4 regions of the Carboxydocella sp. JDF658 genome follow, and region 3 is predicted to be linked to each of the others. Evidence: riboswitches for the same ligand, from Rfam matches in the RefSeq annotation. Region 3 holds a riboswitch; each other region holds the start of a gene.
What was found. Region 3 has a riboswitch for cyclic di-GMP ahead of JDF658_RS08265 (Flp family type IVb pilin). Riboswitches for the same ligand answer to the same signal wherever they lie in the genome.

Region 1: linked by a shared signal. The riboswitch ahead of JDF658_RS01865 (transglutaminase family protein) and the one ahead of JDF658_RS08265 (Flp family type IVb pilin) in region 3 are both predicted to bind cyclic di-GMP.
Region 2: linked by a shared signal. The riboswitch ahead of JDF658_RS10865 (hypothetical protein) and the one ahead of JDF658_RS08265 (Flp family type IVb pilin) in region 3 are both predicted to bind cyclic di-GMP.
Region 4: linked by a shared signal. The riboswitch ahead of JDF658_RS07030 (hypothetical protein) and the one ahead of JDF658_RS08265 (Flp family type IVb pilin) in region 3 are both predicted to bind cyclic di-GMP.

What each region holds. Positions count from the first base shown of each region.
Region 1 is NZ_BDLR01000005.1:110,815-114,936, reverse strand. Features, by position in the region: gene JDF658_RS01880 (YveK family protein) at 1-140, opposite strand, end outside; gene JDF658_RS01875 (hypothetical protein) at 373-1,380, shown strand; gene JDF658_RS01870 (S8 family peptidase) at 1,390-2,451, opposite strand; cyclic di-GMP riboswitch class I at 2,585-2,674, shown strand; gene JDF658_RS01865 (transglutaminase family protein) at 2,802-3,680, shown strand; gene JDF658_RS01860 (S-layer homology domain-containing protein) at 3,728-4,122, opposite strand, start outside.
Region 2 is NZ_BDLR01000082.1:4,272-8,393, reverse strand. Features, by position in the region: gene yqeK (bis(5'-nucleosyl)-tetraphosphatase (symmetrical) YqeK) at 1-482, opposite strand, end outside; gene JDF658_RS10870 (YbaK/EbsC family protein) at 610-1,092, shown strand; cyclic di-GMP riboswitch class I at 1,183-1,271, shown strand; gene JDF658_RS10865 (hypothetical protein) at 1,359-1,568, shown strand; gene JDF658_RS10860 (HD domain-containing phosphohydrolase) at 1,596-2,759, shown strand; gene JDF658_RS10855 (RNA-binding protein) at 2,800-3,054, opposite strand; gene nadD (nicotinate-nucleotide adenylyltransferase) at 3,136-3,744, opposite strand; gene JDF658_RS14625 (hypothetical protein) at 3,760-3,933, opposite strand; gene JDF658_RS10845 (glutamate-5-semialdehyde dehydrogenase) at 4,095-4,122, opposite strand, start outside.
Region 3 is NZ_BDLR01000045.1:45,033-49,154, reverse strand. Features, by position in the region: gene JDF658_RS08280 (TadE/TadG family type IV pilus assembly protein) at 1-905, opposite strand, end outside; gene JDF658_RS08275 (TadE/TadG family type IV pilus assembly protein) at 918-1,307, opposite strand; gene JDF658_RS08270 (prepilin peptidase) at 1,319-1,822, opposite strand; gene JDF658_RS08265 (Flp family type IVb pilin) at 1,899-2,060, opposite strand; cyclic di-GMP riboswitch class I at 2,180-2,266, opposite strand; gene JDF658_RS14235 (Flp family type IVb pilin) at 2,350-2,511, opposite strand; gene JDF658_RS08260 (glycosyltransferase family A protein) at 2,589-3,038, opposite strand; gene JDF658_RS08255 (response regulator transcription factor) at 3,088-3,735, opposite strand; gene JDF658_RS08250 (sensor histidine kinase) at 3,748-4,122, opposite strand, start outside.
Region 4 is NZ_BDLR01000034.1:25,890-30,011, reverse strand. Features, by position in the region: gene scfB (thioether cross-link-forming SCIFF peptide maturase) at 1-928, opposite strand, end outside; gene scfA (six-cysteine ranthipeptide SCIFF) at 1,000-1,140, opposite strand; cyclic di-GMP riboswitch class I at 1,297-1,387, shown strand; gene JDF658_RS07030 (hypothetical protein) at 1,474-1,683, shown strand; gene JDF658_RS07025 (PLP-dependent aspartate aminotransferase family protein) at 1,753-2,898, opposite strand; gene JDF658_RS07020 (PLP-dependent aspartate aminotransferase family protein) at 2,902-4,050, opposite strand.

The DNA.
Region 1 (4,122 bases), on a different contig from region 3:
TCATATACCGGTGGCAACACAAAAAAACTGAGAATCCCGCTGGTTATTACCGCAATCAGAGGGATTACGATTAAAAGCAATTTGTGTTTCCACAGTATTTGCCCCAGCTCGCGCAGGTCAATTTCCTCTTCCAGCTGCACTGTCATGCCTCCTCGTTTATTTAAAATCATTTTTATCATTTTTTATTATAACTAAATCCCCCCTGATTTTATGTCGAATTGTGTATGCAATTCTATTTTTTTATCGACAAATTTTCTCGTTTTTTGTCGAAAATTTTTCAGTTTTCCTTCTTTTCTCTATCATATTTCGACATATAATATCTTCGCTTTATGTTAAAATTTGAATATATAAACATAAATCGGGGTGAGACTGTTGTCCTTATATATTTTCTTGACTCTGGTTGTCCTATCATTAATAGCTTTCATCCTCAGCCTGCTCTTACTGGAAAGGCGCAAAATCCGCCCAACCCTGATTTCTCTGGGGCTTACCGCCTGCTTTTGGTTGTCAACCGCAGTATACTGGTACCAGTATAAAAGCGAATGGTCCACCGATCCCCACTGGCTCAACTACTACAAAAACTTTCGCGGTCCAAGTATCACCGCTGCCCAGGCGGCCAGCACTGTCGACCATCCTGAAGTAATAACCCTGGCAGAACAGACCCGACAGGCCCGGCAGCGCATGCGAGAATTGCAGGCTGTAGCCAGAGGGAAAATCAACGGGGAAAACTTCGATACCTTTCAGTTGCTCCTAACCCAGGGCCGGCTTACTACCTCGGATTTACTGCCCCTCTATCAGCAGGGAGGCTTGTCTCAGGCCCAGTTACTGCAATTTGTGGACAAGGGCCTGCTCAGTGTGGAGCAATGGCAGGAGCTGGAGGAACAAATCAAAGAGGCGGCTGCCAAAAAAGCCACACCAGCCCCGCCGGCTCCCGCCCCGGTTAACCAGAAACCGGTCGCTCCTGTCGCCCAGCTGCAGGCCCGGCAACCCGGTACTACCGGTGCGGAAACGGTGGCTCTGGCCCTGGCCAGCCAGGCCAAGCAGCTGAGCCGGGCCCAGCTGGATCAGATGGTGCTAGCTCAACTCAAAACCGTTCCTGATGCGCAAATACAGGCCCTTTTGCCGGACCTCACCCCTGATACCGGTCGAGAGCAACTGACTGTGATCATCGTCAACAAACTGGTGGGCTGGAATCGCAATGAGCTGGCTGCCCGCTTCCTCTACGAATTCTATCGCTTGCCAGAAGCAGAGCAAAAACTATTACTGCAAAAACCCCTGACCACTTTACCACCCCAGCAGCAAATCCAGGCCCTCAGCAAACCCCTGGCCCTGCTGGTCAGTGACACCCTGGCCGGTCTGCAAAGATTGCTGGCCGCAAACTGAAAACCCCGCTTAGCGGGGTTTTCTTTTGCCCAGAACCTGGATGCCAGTGGGCAGCCCATAGCCATACCAGCTGTCCCATCCTTTACTGCCCAGATCAATTGCACCAGCTGTCAGCCGTTGCCTGATCTCTTTCGCTTTCAGCCTGGGATAGGCGGATTTCAATAAGGCTGCCAGCCCGGTGATATGGGGACTGGCCATCGATGTTCCGCTCATCACCTTATAATCTCCCCCCGGTATAGTACTGAGAATCTCCACCCCCGGCGCTACCAGATCCAGGGCCGGGCCAGTGCTGGAAAAGGGAGCCCGTTGCCACTGACGGTCAATCGCTCCTACGGCCATCACTTCCGGATACCTGGCCGGATAGAGAACGGTATCCCCTTTTCCTTCTTCGTTCCCAGCATTGCCCGCCGCAGCCATTAGCAGGATTCCCGCTCTGGCTGCTCTTTTCACCGCATACCGCAAAAGGGGATTGTTCTGTTTTCCTCCCAGGCTCAGGTTGACTATATCCAGCCGGTTTTTGATGGCCCATTCCAGACCAGCCGCTATGTCGCTGTACCAGCCGCTCCCCGCACTGTTCAGGGCCTTGATAGCAAAGAGCTCGACCCCCGGGGCAATCCCGACTACCCCTTGGCTATTGTCCTGAGCCGCTATTATCCCGGCCACATGGGTGCCATGACCATTATCATCCTGGAAGCTGTCCCCTGTCAGCGCAATCCCTCCGGCCACCTTCAAATCAGGATGCTGTAAATCAATTCCTGTATCCAGCACCCCTACCCTTACTCCTGAACCATTGACCCCCAGCTGGCTCGCCACCTGCGGGCCTGCCAGCACCGCCACCCCCCAGGGTATTTGCTGTTCCTGGGTGGTGGCCTGTTCATCTTCAAAAACTTCCATTACCCCGCGCAGGTTCCGTATCTGCTCAACTTCAGTCTGGTTCAATTCAATTACCAGATAAGGCATAGTTTCAAAACTGCGGACTATCTTGCCGGAAAGAGAGCGCAGTAAGCCTTCACGCCGCCGTCGCCAGTAACGTTCTTCCAGTTTGAGAATATAACGCTTCTTGCCTTCCATCCGGTTTGCCTCCTCTGTCTTTTTGTTGCATTATATTCCGCTGTCGTTAAATTGGCGATTTTTCTATTAAATTAGAACTTCTTGCCAGAGGCAGGATTTTTCCATTTAACCCCGAATATATTGGGTAAGAACAGAAGACAACGGGCAAACCAGGCGAAAGCCTGGGGCGCAAAGCCATGGGTCTAAGGTTCCCGTCGGGAACTATGATTGCCAGGCTGCTCATATGGCAAAGGGTAATGGCACTATAGCCATTTTGAGCAGCCTGCTTTCCAGTGGAAAGCAGGCTGTTTCTTTCCCACCCTTTACTGTACGCGCCCCCGGCTTTCCCTTCCCGCTGGGGGCGATATTTTATGAGGAAGCGAAGCGTGAGTCTGATTCTCCTGTTTCTGCTCTGGCTAATAGCCGCAGTGCCGGCCTGGGCAGCTGCCCAGCCTGGTGTCAGGTGGCTGGAACCCTTAACTTCCGAATTGGTAAAGGTAAAAATCAATCCCGCTCAACCGGGACAATTGCTGATTCAGGGTCAGAACTTGCCTGCCGGACAGGTACTGGTGGAAATCCGTCGCGGCGATGACCGCGCCGCCTATTACTTCCCGGTCCGTAACGGTGCTATCACTGGTTCCTTCTGGTTGCGCTTTGGCAGCGGCCAGTATTACCTGACCGTTTATCTCCCGGCCGGTGCTGCTTTCCTCTACCAGGTCGAGGCTGAAGCACGTCTGGAAGCTATCGACTTGCCGGACCGACGTTATCTCCTGCCTGGCAGTGGCGTGGAAAGCGACCATCCCGTTGTGCGTAAACTGGCTCAGGATCTGGCTGGCAAAAACGCTGGCGCCAGACCAAAAGCCTATAATATTTACCGCTGGGTAACCAGCAATATAGCCTATGATGCTGTTCGCCTCAGCAGCCAGCAACTTTATGGTCCCGGTTCAGGCGCCCTGGCCACCCTGGCCAGCCGCAAGGGCCTCTGCCTGGATTATGCCAATCTGACGGTAGCTCTCCTGCGCGCCGCTAACCTGCCGGCCAGGGTAGTGGTGGGCCAGGCCTATGACCGCGTCTGGTACGAACACGCCTGGGCCGAAGTCCTGCTGGACGGCAAATGGCAACCCCTGGACCCTACCTGGGATGCCGGTTACCTGGCGGGCAACCGATTTATCCCGCGTGCCCAAACCCTCTACTTCTCCATGTCCTACAGCCAGTTCTACCGCTACCACCGGGCGGAAGAATACCGATAAACTGCAAAAGCGGTACCTCGCCTTACGGCCTGGTACCGCTTTTTCCCTTATGACATCAATCTGGCCAGCAATGCTGCCAGTTCAGCTCTTGTCGTCACTCCTGCCGGAGCCAGTTTATCTTTTTTCCGTCCTTTCAGGATGCCGGCTTCCACCAGTTTGTTCACTGCTCCCTGCGCCCAGGTGGCTACCTGCTGCCGGTCGCTGTAGCTCTCCAGCTTACCGCCATTTCCGCCCTTGATTTTGCTCCCATAAGCCCGTTCCAGGATCACTGCCAGCTCCTGCCGGGTTAACTTATCCCCTGGCCGAAACTTGCCCTGATACCCCTGCATCAGTCCGGCTTTGGCCGCTGCAGCCACATAGGGCGCATACCAGGCCGAACTCTGGACATCAGAGAAGGTCGCAGTGGCGCTATCCTCTATTTCTGCTCCTGTGGCTTCCACCA
Region 2 (4,122 bases), on a different contig from region 3:
AAATAGCGGAGAGTATGATCCAGCCCGGCCAGATAGGCCCCTTCCAGATCCCGGCCTGCCAGCAGTCTCAATTCTTCCACTCCGGGGTAATCCCGTCCCGGTTCGATCATATCGGCCACAAACAACAGCTTGTCCAGAGCTGTCGCCTCCGGATGGCCCAGGGTATGACGGGCAATAGCCTGCAAAACTTGCTTGTCCCTGACCCCCTGTTCAGCCGCCAGCTGCGCTCCCACCGGCCCATGTAAAAGCATGGGTACAGCCAGCCAGTCGGCATCCAGTTCCAGCCCCTGCTGCCGGGCCAGTTCCAGCAGCCGCTCCGGAGGATAATCGCGGGCGACATCATGCCAGAGGGCCGCCTGTTCCGCCTTTTCCGGCTCCAGTCCGTGGGTAAGGGCCAAACGGCGGGCCTGCCGCCGCACCCCTTCAATATGCTGCCAGCGTTCTCCTTTTACTTGTTGTTGGATAAAGATAACTGCTTCCATCCCGGTTAACCCCTGTTGACAGTTTTCTCCGCCCATTATAGCATAAACAGGCAAAATTGGCGAGTGCCTTGCATTTTCTCCCATTTTTCTTTATACTGACACTAAAAAAGGAGATGAGGGGGAGACGATGGTGGTACAAACCCTGCAAAATCCAGTTCATCAACGGATTCAGGAATTTCTGGATCAATTCCAGCTGGGAATAAAGGTAATCGAGTTTGAGGTCAGTACCGAAACCAGTGAGCTGGCTGCCAGGGCGCTAGGGGTGACACCGGCCCAAATCGCTAAAAGCCTGGTATTCCTGGCTGATGACCAACCCCTGCTGGTAGTAACCTGTGGCGACCTGAGGGTGGATACCAAAAAATTAAAGGCCCTGACCGGAGCCCGCAAAATCCGTTTTGCCAACCCCGAACAGGCCCTGCACTATACCGGCCATCCCGCTGGCGGAGTTTGTCCCTTTGCTCTCTCCCAGCCCCTGCCGGTATATCTGGATATCAGTATGCAGAGATTTCCGCTGGTCTATGCTGCTGCCGGTACTCCCAATTCAGCTGTGCCAGTAACCCTGGAGCAATTGCAGGTTATTACCGGTGGTCAAGTGGTGGATGTATGTTAAAATATTCTTTATCCAGTATTGACATTTTTAGTTTAATTGTAATAAATTATATAGTAGAATAAATTTGTGTTACACAATAAAATGCAAAACAGTCGATAAAGGCAAACCCATCGAAAGGTGGGGGCGCAAAGCCATGGGTCTAAGGCCCCTCCAGGGGCTATGATTGCCAGGTTGCCGAAGCTGGAAAGCAGCGAGCATATAGACGCTCTGCCTTTCCATGGGCTTTCCTGGAAAGGCTTTTTCTATTTTTAAGGGGGTATCTTTTCATGGAACTGGAATGCAAATGTGGTTATCTCCACGTCTCTATGCAGACACTGATCATCAAAAGAGAACCAATTACCGGCAAACGCCGCATCATTTGTTCTTATTGCGGCAAACAAATTCCTATCCGTACTGTTGAACCCAAAACGTTTAAGAATCTAGTCCGGAAAAATGGTACCGCTGGCTATAATGCTAATCTGCTATTTCATGGATAATAAAATAGGGAAGGGGATACAATTTCAATGGATATCAAGTACATCAGCCTGTTCGCTGCCAAATACTCGGAAATACCAACCAAAGAAGTCATGATTGCAGCGATCAACACAATCATCCAGGCTGTTGAAGCAAAAGACAGTTATACAAAACATCACTCCCAGAAAGTAGCAGAGTATGCCAGAATCATTGCCCTGGAAATGGATCTTCCACAAGAACAGGTGGAACAAATCTATCTGGCCGCACTATTCCATGATATCGGCAAAATCGGAGTACCCGACCAAATATTAAGAAAACCAGATAAATTAACAGAAGAAGAAATGACCCTGCTTAAACAGCATCCTTTAATAGCATGTCGTATTCTGGAAGGATTTGAAAGTTTCCGGGAACTATTGCCTGCCATTGCTCAGCACCATGAATACTGGAATGGAAGCGGTTACCCCTATGGCCTGGTTGGTGAAACCATTGATTTAGGCGCCAGGATATTAGCAGTGGCAGATGCTTTTGATGCAATGACCAGTGACAGAGTATACCGTCCAGGAATGTCCCAGGAACAGGCAATCGGGATATTAATTCAAGAAGCAGGTAAACAATGGGACCCGCAGGTAGTAAATTGCTTCGTTAATTGGTGGGAGAAAACTTTTAACCCTGAAGGACACCATGATTGGCAGTATAAACATATAGTAGCACTTTATAAAAATTTTTTGGAGGATGTCACAAACGGAAAGGTAAAGTTAATCAGCGATGAAGAAATTAAACACCACGAACTCGATTACACCTATTTCACGAAAGTTTTTATTCAAAGCGTTTTTGATATATCTCAGGCCAGACAAATGTTTAGCAACTGGCTGACAAAAATTTTAGTACCACCGCATAAGCAAAGGATCTATTCCGTGGTTTTTTCTGAGTTAATCACAAATGTTGTAAAGCATGCTGGCCGGGGCCATGTACAATGGGGGTTAGATAATAGCTATAACATCATTATTACCATTAGAGACGAGGGAAAAGGGTTTGTGCTGGAAAAATTGCCACAATCCATCCTAATTAATGGTTTTTCCACCCGGAACTCCCTGGGAAGAGGTCTGCCGCTGGTTTTTAATCAATGTGAACAATTGCTTATCTCCTATACTGGAAAGGGTACCTTTATTTCAGTAAAACTGGCCTGTGAAAAGATTGCTGAAAAAGAATTTTAAAAGAAGACTGCCGACGTAAAGGTCGACAGTCTTCTTTTACTTACTGTAATTCCCTGGGTTTGGCCTCATTTACAGTGATTGTACGTCCCTGTAGCTCGGCCCCGTTCATCGCCTGAATCATGCGATCGTCATCGGCATCGTTGACTTCCACAAAACCGAAACCGCGACTGCGCCCGGTTTCCCGGTCAGTAATAATCCTGGCCCCCAGCACTTCCCCATGCTGGGAAAAGGCCCGGATTAAGTCATCCTGTTTAATGGCCCAGGGCAAATTGCCTACATACAATGTTGTCACCATGGTAACCCACCTCTCCAAAAATAAGTCTGCCTTTCAGGCAAGTTTAGTATTTGAATGGTGGGCGCAAAGTATGTGAGCAAATTAAAACCGGTACAGGTTATTATTAACAATAAATTTTTCTACCTCGGGATGAACCAGATACTTGATGCTTTTCCCCCGGGCCACCCGGGCCCGTATGTCCGAGGAGGAAATAGCCAGAGAGGGCACTGTAAAGGGCCGGATTCGCTGTCCCAGCTGCGTTCCCAGCCGTCCCTGCACCTCCCGCAATTGCTCCAGCTCAAAACCCGGCCTTGTCACAGCAATAAAATGACATAAGGCCAGCAATTCCCGCACTCGGTGCCAGGTCAGAATCTCCAGCACCGCATCGGCCCCGGTGATGAAATAGAGCTCCTGGTAATTCCCCTGGTCCAGCAGCTGCCGAACCGTATCGTATGTATATGAAGGCCCTGGCCTTTCCAGCTCCAGCAGGCAGAGCTGAAAACGGGGATTGTCCGCTATGGCCAGCCTGACCATCTCCGCCCGTAGTTCCGCCGCTGTCACTTTTGCCCCCTGTTTATGGGGGGGCTGGCCGGAGGGAACGAACAGCACCCGATCCAGCCCCAGTTCATCCGCAACTTCCTGAGCCACCACCAGGTGGCCTAGATGGATGGGATCAAAAGTCCCACCCATCACCGCAACCCGCTTATCCATGGTCCACTCCTTGCCTCACATTACCAGCAATTCCCGATAAACACTCCAGACCCGATCTTCTAGATGCTGGCGACAATCTTTGCACACACACCAGCAGGCTTCTGTTACTTCCCCATCTGCCAGAATCCAGCTACAGACCAGGTCAGCCTGCCCTTCCCTGCCACACAGTTGACAGTTCTTGCACACCATGGCCTTTCACCCCTTTGTCGCCGATTTGTAATAACAGCATAAGCGACAAAGGGCTGTCCGGACCAGTTCTTTTCCGGCAACCGCCAAAAATACCCCCTGAGCAGCAGAAAAGAGACTTGTTCTGTCATGTACTATCAAAAAACAAAAATATCTCCCGTTTACTACCTGATTTGACCTTCACCATAAACA
Region 3 (4,122 bases):
AGCCTGGTCCCATATAACCCGAAACCAGCACTAGTGTCATCCAGTTGCTCTGCTGGTACAATGACCCTGACAAAATAACCTTTTATTTGGCAATCATTGCCATTGCCGGGCAATTCATTTTTCAATAAAAATGCCGCAAACCCTACCACCCGGGCGGTAGAGCGACCGTTTTTGGGTATATCGTCAATTACCGGTACATATAAAAGCCGGGGGCTGTTGGGATCAATGTTATCCGGGGTACTGTTATCGGTCATAGTCCCCAGCCGGTACTGAATGCCCCGTCGGGTTGGCCCTGACATATTCCCCGGTTCCGTCTCGATTATATCTCCAATAGCGATAACTCCCTGGTAACCGTATTTTAAATTATCTTCATAAGTTGAAGCCCCGCGTCCACCTAAAGCAACAGCCCCATACCAGCCATTATCACCAGCACCGCCCCCGTTTTTGAGGATATATTCCTGGCCAAAAACAAAATTCTGTTGTTTTACTGCCAGCGGGGCCAGACCCTTCATGGCTTTAACAGGGGCTACCCGGGCTGTCGCCCGTCTGCTGACCTGCCCTTTTTCTACTCCCAGCACCGGAGCAAAAGCAAAATTCACTTCTTTGCTCAAATTCACAGTAATGGATTTGTTATCAGCTCCAATGGTAATCTCTTTCGTAAGTAACTCTGTACCACCATTGGCAGCCAGATATTGTTCTGCTACCGCCACAGCTGCATCCGGATGATCCGGCAATTCCTGCACCCCGGCCAAAGCCGCCGCATCGGCCATGGTCTGCAGGCGGTTTTCCCAGAGATAATACTGGCCAAAATCAGCTACCATCGCCACCATCCCCAGCAGCCCCGTCAGAGCCAGGGCCACCAGCACGATTGCCGTCCCTCTTTCTCCGCTCTCTTTGCTCTTCATCTTTCCTCCCCCCTACTCCATCCGCATCTGCACACTGCCACTTACTGTATAGGGGTTACCGATAATTTCACCGATAATGGGGGCAAAGATTTGTACCGGGTAGGAAACCTGCACCGTTACCGGTTGCCCCCGCAGGCGATTGCTATAGGCAGGAGCGATGGTGATTTGCAGTTTACTGCTATCCAGGCCCACAGCTGTATCTTTAATCCTGGCGATAATAGCTGTATCCTGGGCCCCCACCACTGCCAGACGCGCCCCCTCCCGGGCCCCATTGTTCACCGTCAGATAGGCATGGAAAATGCGACCGAATTCAATAATGCCAAAGAGCAACATTAATAAAAGAGGCAGAACAAGGGCCATTTCCACCAGTGCCTGTCCCCTTTCCCCTCTTTTTCTTCCCATCCCCATTTTCCTCACCTACCTAACCAGAGTGTCACCAGTAAATAGCCCAGGCTGAGAGGAATGGCATAGGGGATAGCCGTCGGATCTGTCTGGCTGGTTTCTTCCTTCCACCACTGGCCGGTAAAGAGACCAACAAACAGCCTGGCACCTGCTTTAGACCAGGTTTGTTTAAACCCGGCCCAGCCCTGTTGCCAGAGGAGTCGGCCACACAGCCAAAGTCCCCCTAGAATGGCCCCTGCCAGAAAAGTATATAACGCCACTTTTCCCCCTGCCCAGGCACCGATGGCCGCCAGGAATTTCACATCTCCTGCACCCATTCCACCTACCAGAAAGGGCAGGATTAGTAGACCCAGACCAACCAGCCAGCCCAGCAAAGAGCCTTTCAATTCAGGCCAACCGCCCTGGTAATAGTGCCAGCCCCAGATCAGAGGCAGGGTATACAGTACCAGCCAGTTGGGAATGCGCCGATAGCGCCAGTCATAATAAATGGCAAGTGTGATGATAACCCAGAACAAACTCATCCCTCCGCCCGGGAAAAATAGGGCCCTACACCGAGGCACTCGGCCTACCGCGTAGGGCCTTGGGGTTTTTTTAGCTAGCACTAAAGCTTAGTCCTTCAAATACCGCCTTAATCTTATCCTTGAAAGCTATTACCGTTACAACCAGAGCCGCCGCCACCAAAGCAATAATCAGACCATACTCGGTCATTGCCTGACCAGACTCCTCTTTCCACAATCTTTTGATGATGTTCATACCAAATCCCTCCTTGCTAAACTTCGCTCTTTTTCACCCTTATGCATAAGACACAACACCTAAAAACCCCCTTTTACCGGCTGCCCGGCGAAAGGGGGTCACAAACCGACCTTCCACAATTCGGCAGCCTGGCAGTCATAGCGCTTATACGCCTTAGACCCATGGCTTTGCGCCCCCGGCTTTCACCGGGTTTGCCTTTATCGTTGTGTCTTATTGCCTTGTTCTGATTTTAGTATATACCCAATTAGGACAAATGTCTATGGGACCGCAGCTTTAATTTTTCTAGGACTTAGGTCCCAGACAAATGGTTTTTTTCGTACAAAGGTTTAATTTTATCTTTAAACAATATTAAAGATAATACTAGAGCTGCTGCAACCAGAGAGATAATCAGCGTGTACTCACTTAAAGCCTGCCCCTTCTCCTCCCGCCAAAACCGTTGAACTTTTCCCATACCGGTCCCTCCTCCGCTTCGCCTTTCAGGCTCCTACTTTTAGTATACATAAATGAAGGGGTATTAGTCTATGGATCTTAAGTCCCAAAAGCCTGCTCATTAAAAATTCGCAACAATGTCTGCAATTCCCGTTTCCCCTGTTGCCGCTGCCGCAAATCCAGAAAAACCACCCGCTGGTAGCGGGCTGCCAGATAGGCCAGACGGCGAGGCGATATGAGCGGAAACCACTTTTGCTCTACTACCAGCAGATTAAAATGTTCCCGCGCCAGTTTATCGGCAATGGCCAGAGTCTGATCCCAGGACCCCTGGTCAATGATGATAATCTGCAGCAACCAGTGATAACGATACTCGTATTGCAGCAGCCAGCGTACCACCCCTTCCAGATTAGTCACATTATTCCTGGTCAATAGCACCACGGAAATCCCATTCATTTGTGGTTGCCGTTGTTGACGGCGGCTGTAAAACAGTCCCCACAGCAGCAAGCCCACTAAGCCCAGCAAACAGAAAAAGGGCAGCCACCATGACATATAATCCACCCCACTCCGGGATTTTTGTCTATGCCATGATATGCTGCCTTCAGGAATTGGGTTCCTCGGTCAGTCCCATGCGCACAGCAAACAGCGCCGCCTGGGTCCGGTCTTCCACCCCGATTTTTTTAAAAAGATGGGTCAGATGATTTTTTACAGTCTTCTCACTGATGAACAACCTTTCCCCGATTTCCCGGTTGGTCAAACCCTGAGCCACCATGCCCAGAATATCCCTTTCCCGTCGGGTAAGCTGTTGCAAAAGCTGTTGTTCCTGCAGACGGGTCATCATGTGGCTGATTTTTTCCATTACCTCCGGAGCAATCACGGTTCCACCCCCGGTTACTGTGGCCACTGCCGCCAGCAAGTTATCAGCACTGATGTCCTTGAGCAGGTAGCCTGCTACCCCGGCCTTAATCACCTCCGGTGCCCGTTCATCCACCGCTACTGTTAGAGCGATGATCTTCACCCGGGGCATCAGCTGTTTCAACTGGCGGATAGCCTGAATACCATCAGTACGGGGCATGTTGATATCCATCAAAACAAGATCGGGAAGACATTCCCGGGCCTTCGCCACTGCCTCCGCCCCATCTCCCGCTTCCCCCACCACCTCCAGGTTGGGCTCTAGAGCCAGTACCTTGCGTAAGCCTTCCCGGATCAGAGGATGGTCATCTACCAGCAAAATCCTCACTATCCCCATAGCTAAACCTCCCTATCCTTCGTTGAGCGGTACTTTCAGCAGAATCTCCGTCCCCTGCCCTGGTCGACTGCGCAGGATGAAAGTGCCTCCTAACAGTTCCACCCTTTCCCGCATACTGGTCAAACCCAGGCTCTCCCGTTGCTTGTTGGCCAGGGCTTGTTCCACATCAAACCCCTGGCCATCATCCTTGATCAGGATGTTAACACTATCCCGGCCCATTTCCAGCCGCACTATAACTTTGCTGGCCCGGGCATGTTTCCAGACATTATTGAGGGCTTCCTGGACCACGCGAAACAGTCCTACTTCCACCGCATTATCCAGGCGCCTTTCATAACCAAAGAAGATAAATTCCGTGTTTAAATTATATTTGCTCTTATAATCCTCCAG
Region 4 (4,122 bases), on a different contig from region 3:
AAAACTCCTCTGTCAGCCGTTCATATTCTGCCAGCAATTGTGGTAGATGCTCTTCCTTCAGGGCATAATCCTCTTCCGGCGCCCCTACTACCGGTTCTACCGACAGGTGTTTAATCCCCAGGTCAGCCATGTAAATGACATCTGCCGCAAAATCCGGTTGTAAGCCGGTAAAAGTTCCCCGCACATAATAATTTTCCTGGTTACGGCTGTTAACAAAACGCAGGATATGGTCAACAGTACGCTGGTAAGAACCACTGCCATCCAGCCGGGGGCGCATGCGATCATGGACCTCCGGACGCCCATCCAGGCTTAGAACCACTGCCATTTCCTCTTCATTCAACCACCGTTCAATTTCTTCAGTTAGCAACAGGGCATTGGTAGTCAAAGTAAATTTGATTTTCTTCCCGGCTGCCGCGGCCGCCTCTTTGCCGTATGCCACCAGGTTTTTGACTACCGGAAAATTCATCAGCGGCTCCCCGCCAAAGAAGTCAATTTCCACCTGCTGCCGCTTTCCGCTGGCTTTAAGCAAGAAGTCAATGGCCTGACGCCCTGTTTCCTCCTTCATCAGAGTACGGTCCCCGCCAAAAGGCCCGGTGCCGGCAAAACAATAACGGCAGCGCAAATTGCAGTCATGGGCTACATGGAGACAAAGGGCCTTTACTACCGATTGCTGGCGCAAATGCAAAGCAGCCGGAGCCTGGTCCTCTGCCAGCAACAGACCCTCCTTTTTTAATTCCTCCAGCTCCCGGACCGCTTCCTCGATTTCTTCCCGGCTATATTCCTGCCCTAATTTGGCTCCAATCTCCTCCCGACTTGCAACCGGCCAGTAGTCCAGAATCCGCCAGGTCAGCTCGTCCACTACATGGACGGAGCCGGAAGCCACATCATAGACAATCCTACTGCCAAAGAGGGTAAATTTATGCAACAATGTCTACCACCTCATTAAACAGCATTAGACAGTAAAAAACCCGACCCCGCAGGTGAGGTCAGGCCCTTTCTTTATCTTACACAAACCTGGTTACCAACTGTGCAGGAAGTTTTGCAAGCTGATTGACAGCTGGTCTGGCATTCGCCACAACCCCCGGTTTTAACGGTACTTTGCAGATTTTTTACAGCCAGAGTTTTAATATGCTTAGCCATTAGAATATCCTCCTCACATTATTGATTTTCCCTAAATAATTTTAACAGTTAAACCCTGCCTTGGCAAGCCATTTGAGTTTTTTCGTCATTTTTCACCAATTAAGAGTTGACACTTGTTACAAATAGTGCTAAATTAATAAGTGAAATACTACACACAGTCGATAAAGGCAAACCCATCGAAAGGTGGGGGCGCAAAGCCATGGGTCTAAGGCCTCGCTCCGGAGGCTATGATTGCCAGGTTGCCGAAGCTGGAAAGAGATAGAGAGCCACAGATTGCTCCGCCTTTCCATTGGAGGCTTCCTGGAAAGGCTTTTTCATTTGGGGGTGTAATATATGGAACTGGAATGCAAATGTGGATTTCTTCATGTCTCAATGGACACACTCATCACCAAGAGAGAGCCGATTTCGGGGAAACGGCGCATTATTTGCTCGGTCTGCGGCAAACAAATTCCCATCCGTACCGTTCAGCCCAAGACTTTCAAAGACCTGATGCGGCAAACGGGCGGTTCCGGTTATAATGCCAATGTGTTATTTGAGAGCTAACAAGGCTCCCCTGAACAGAAAGTTCAGGGGAGTTTTTTCTGGCAGACACGTGACTAAAAATAATTGCAATTATCGGTCCAGAGCTGAAAAATCCTGTTTCAAATCCTCAACTTCTTCTATCCCTACCGAAATTCGCACCAGTCCCGGCGTAATTCCCAGCCGGTTCTTGATTTCCGCCGGAATACCGGCATGGGACATGGAAAAAGGATGGGTGATAATGGTTTCTACTCCGCCCAAACTAGGCCCGATGACCGGAATGCTGGTAGAATTAATAAAGGCAATGGCTTCTTCTTCACTGCCCAGATCAATGGTGATCACTGCTCCTGGTCCCCGGGCCTGGCGCTGGTGAATTTCCGCACCGGGATGGTCGCTGAAGCCGGGATAATACACCCTTTTCACCTTTTTTCTATCCCGCAGCCAGAGGGCCAGTTCCCGGGCGTTGCTTTGCTGCTGTTCCATGCGAATAGCCAGGGTTTTTAGCCCCCGCAAGGTCAGGTAGGAGTCAAAAGGACTGAGAACTGCCCCAAAGGCCATCTGAACCAGCTTGATTTGCCGGGCCAGCTGTTCATCATTGACCACAATCAGACCCGCCAGCAGGTCACTATGTCCCCCGATGTATTTGGTCGCACTGTGGATCACCACATCAATGCCTAACGCCAGGGGTTTTTGCAAATAAGGGGTAGCAAAGGTATTATCAATCAGGGTAATCAGCCCCTTTTCCCGGGCCAGCTGGCTCAAAGCCGCCAGGTCGGTAATCCGCATCAGGGGATTGCTGGGCGATTCCACAAAAATCCCTCTGGTATTGGGTTTTATCGCCTTTTTTACCTGTTCCAGATCGGTAGTATCCACAAAATCAAATTCCACCCCATAGCGGGCAAAGAATTTGGTCAAAATCCTGTAAGTACCACCATAACAATCTTCCGTCACCAGTACATGCTCCCCGGTCGCGAATAAACAGAGAGCTGTAGAGATAGCCGCCATCCCGGAGCTGAAAGCAAAACCGTATTTACCCCCTTCCAGTCTGGCAATAGCCTGTTCCAGAGCTTCCCGGGTAGGGTTCTGGCCCCGGCTGTATTCATAGGGTTTGCGAGCAGGCAATTCCTCCTGGTCAAAGGTACTGGTGAGATAAACAGGGACATTTACGGCACCTGTATGTTTATCACCCCGCGGACCCGCATGAACGTAAAGACTTTTTTCCTTTAAATCGCGTTCCATTTTCTATACCTCCCCGCCTAGAGCTTGTTCCAGATCTGCCAGCAAATCTTCCAGATGCTCCAGGCCAACTGATAAGCGCAACAAACAATCAGTAATACCCCTATTCCTTCTCTCTGTTTCCGGGATATCCGCATGGGTCTGGGTTTCAGGATAAGTCAACAGCGATTCTACTCCGCCTAAGCTTTCCGCAAACGAAATAAGTCTGATTTTGCTTAAGACCTCTAATGCCAGCTCCTTTGATTCCACTTCAAAAGACACCATAGCTCCTGGCCCGCTGGCCTGAGCAAAATGCCACTCTCTTCCCGGATGCTCTGCCAGGCCAGGATACCAGACTTTTCTTACCCTCGGGTGTTTATTTAAATAAGAAGCTATTCCGGCTGCATTTTGCTCCTGACGTTCCAGCCGTACCGCCAGAGTCTTCAGGCCGCGCAGCAACAACCAGCTATCCTGTGGTCCCAGTATAGCTCCGCAGGCATTCTGATAAAAATACACCCGTTCCGCCAGCTCAGGGTCCTTGACTGCGACCAGGCCTGCAATCAAATCATTGTGCCCACCCAGATATTTGCTGGCACTATGAATAACGATATCCGCCCCCAGCAATAGGGGACGCTGGCGCAGGGGAGTCATAAAAGTATTATCTACTAGCAATAATAATTGATGCCGCTGGCAGAATTGGGCCAGGCGGGATAATGGATAGATTTTCATCAACGGATTAGTAGGGGTTTCAATAAATACCGCCTTTACATCCTGACCTGCATAGTTTTCCCAGTCCGCCTCGCTGGTATTACTGAAATCCAGATAGGTAAAGGCCAGTCCGAGAGGACGCAGGATCTGTTCAAACAGACGATAGGTACCGCCATATAAATCATCACAAACCAGGATTCTATCTCCTGGCTTAAATATTTGAAAGACTGCTGTCAAAGCCGCCATGCCGGAACTAAAGGCAAAACCTCTACACCCGCCCTCTAAAGCGGCAATAGCTTCTTCCAGCACCTGCCGGGTAGGGTTGCCGGAACGGGAATAGTCAAAACCGGTAGATTGCCCTGGGGCAGGATGAGCAAAAGTGGCCGTTTGATAGATAGGCATGGTAATACTGCCTGTCCCCTGATCCTTGCGAACCCCTAGCTGAGCCAGAATAGTTTCCAGCTGCATTTCCTTCTACCTCCTCCATTTACTTTATCCTTTTGGATAAGAAAAAAACCTGCCCAAGGCAGGTCTTGTTTG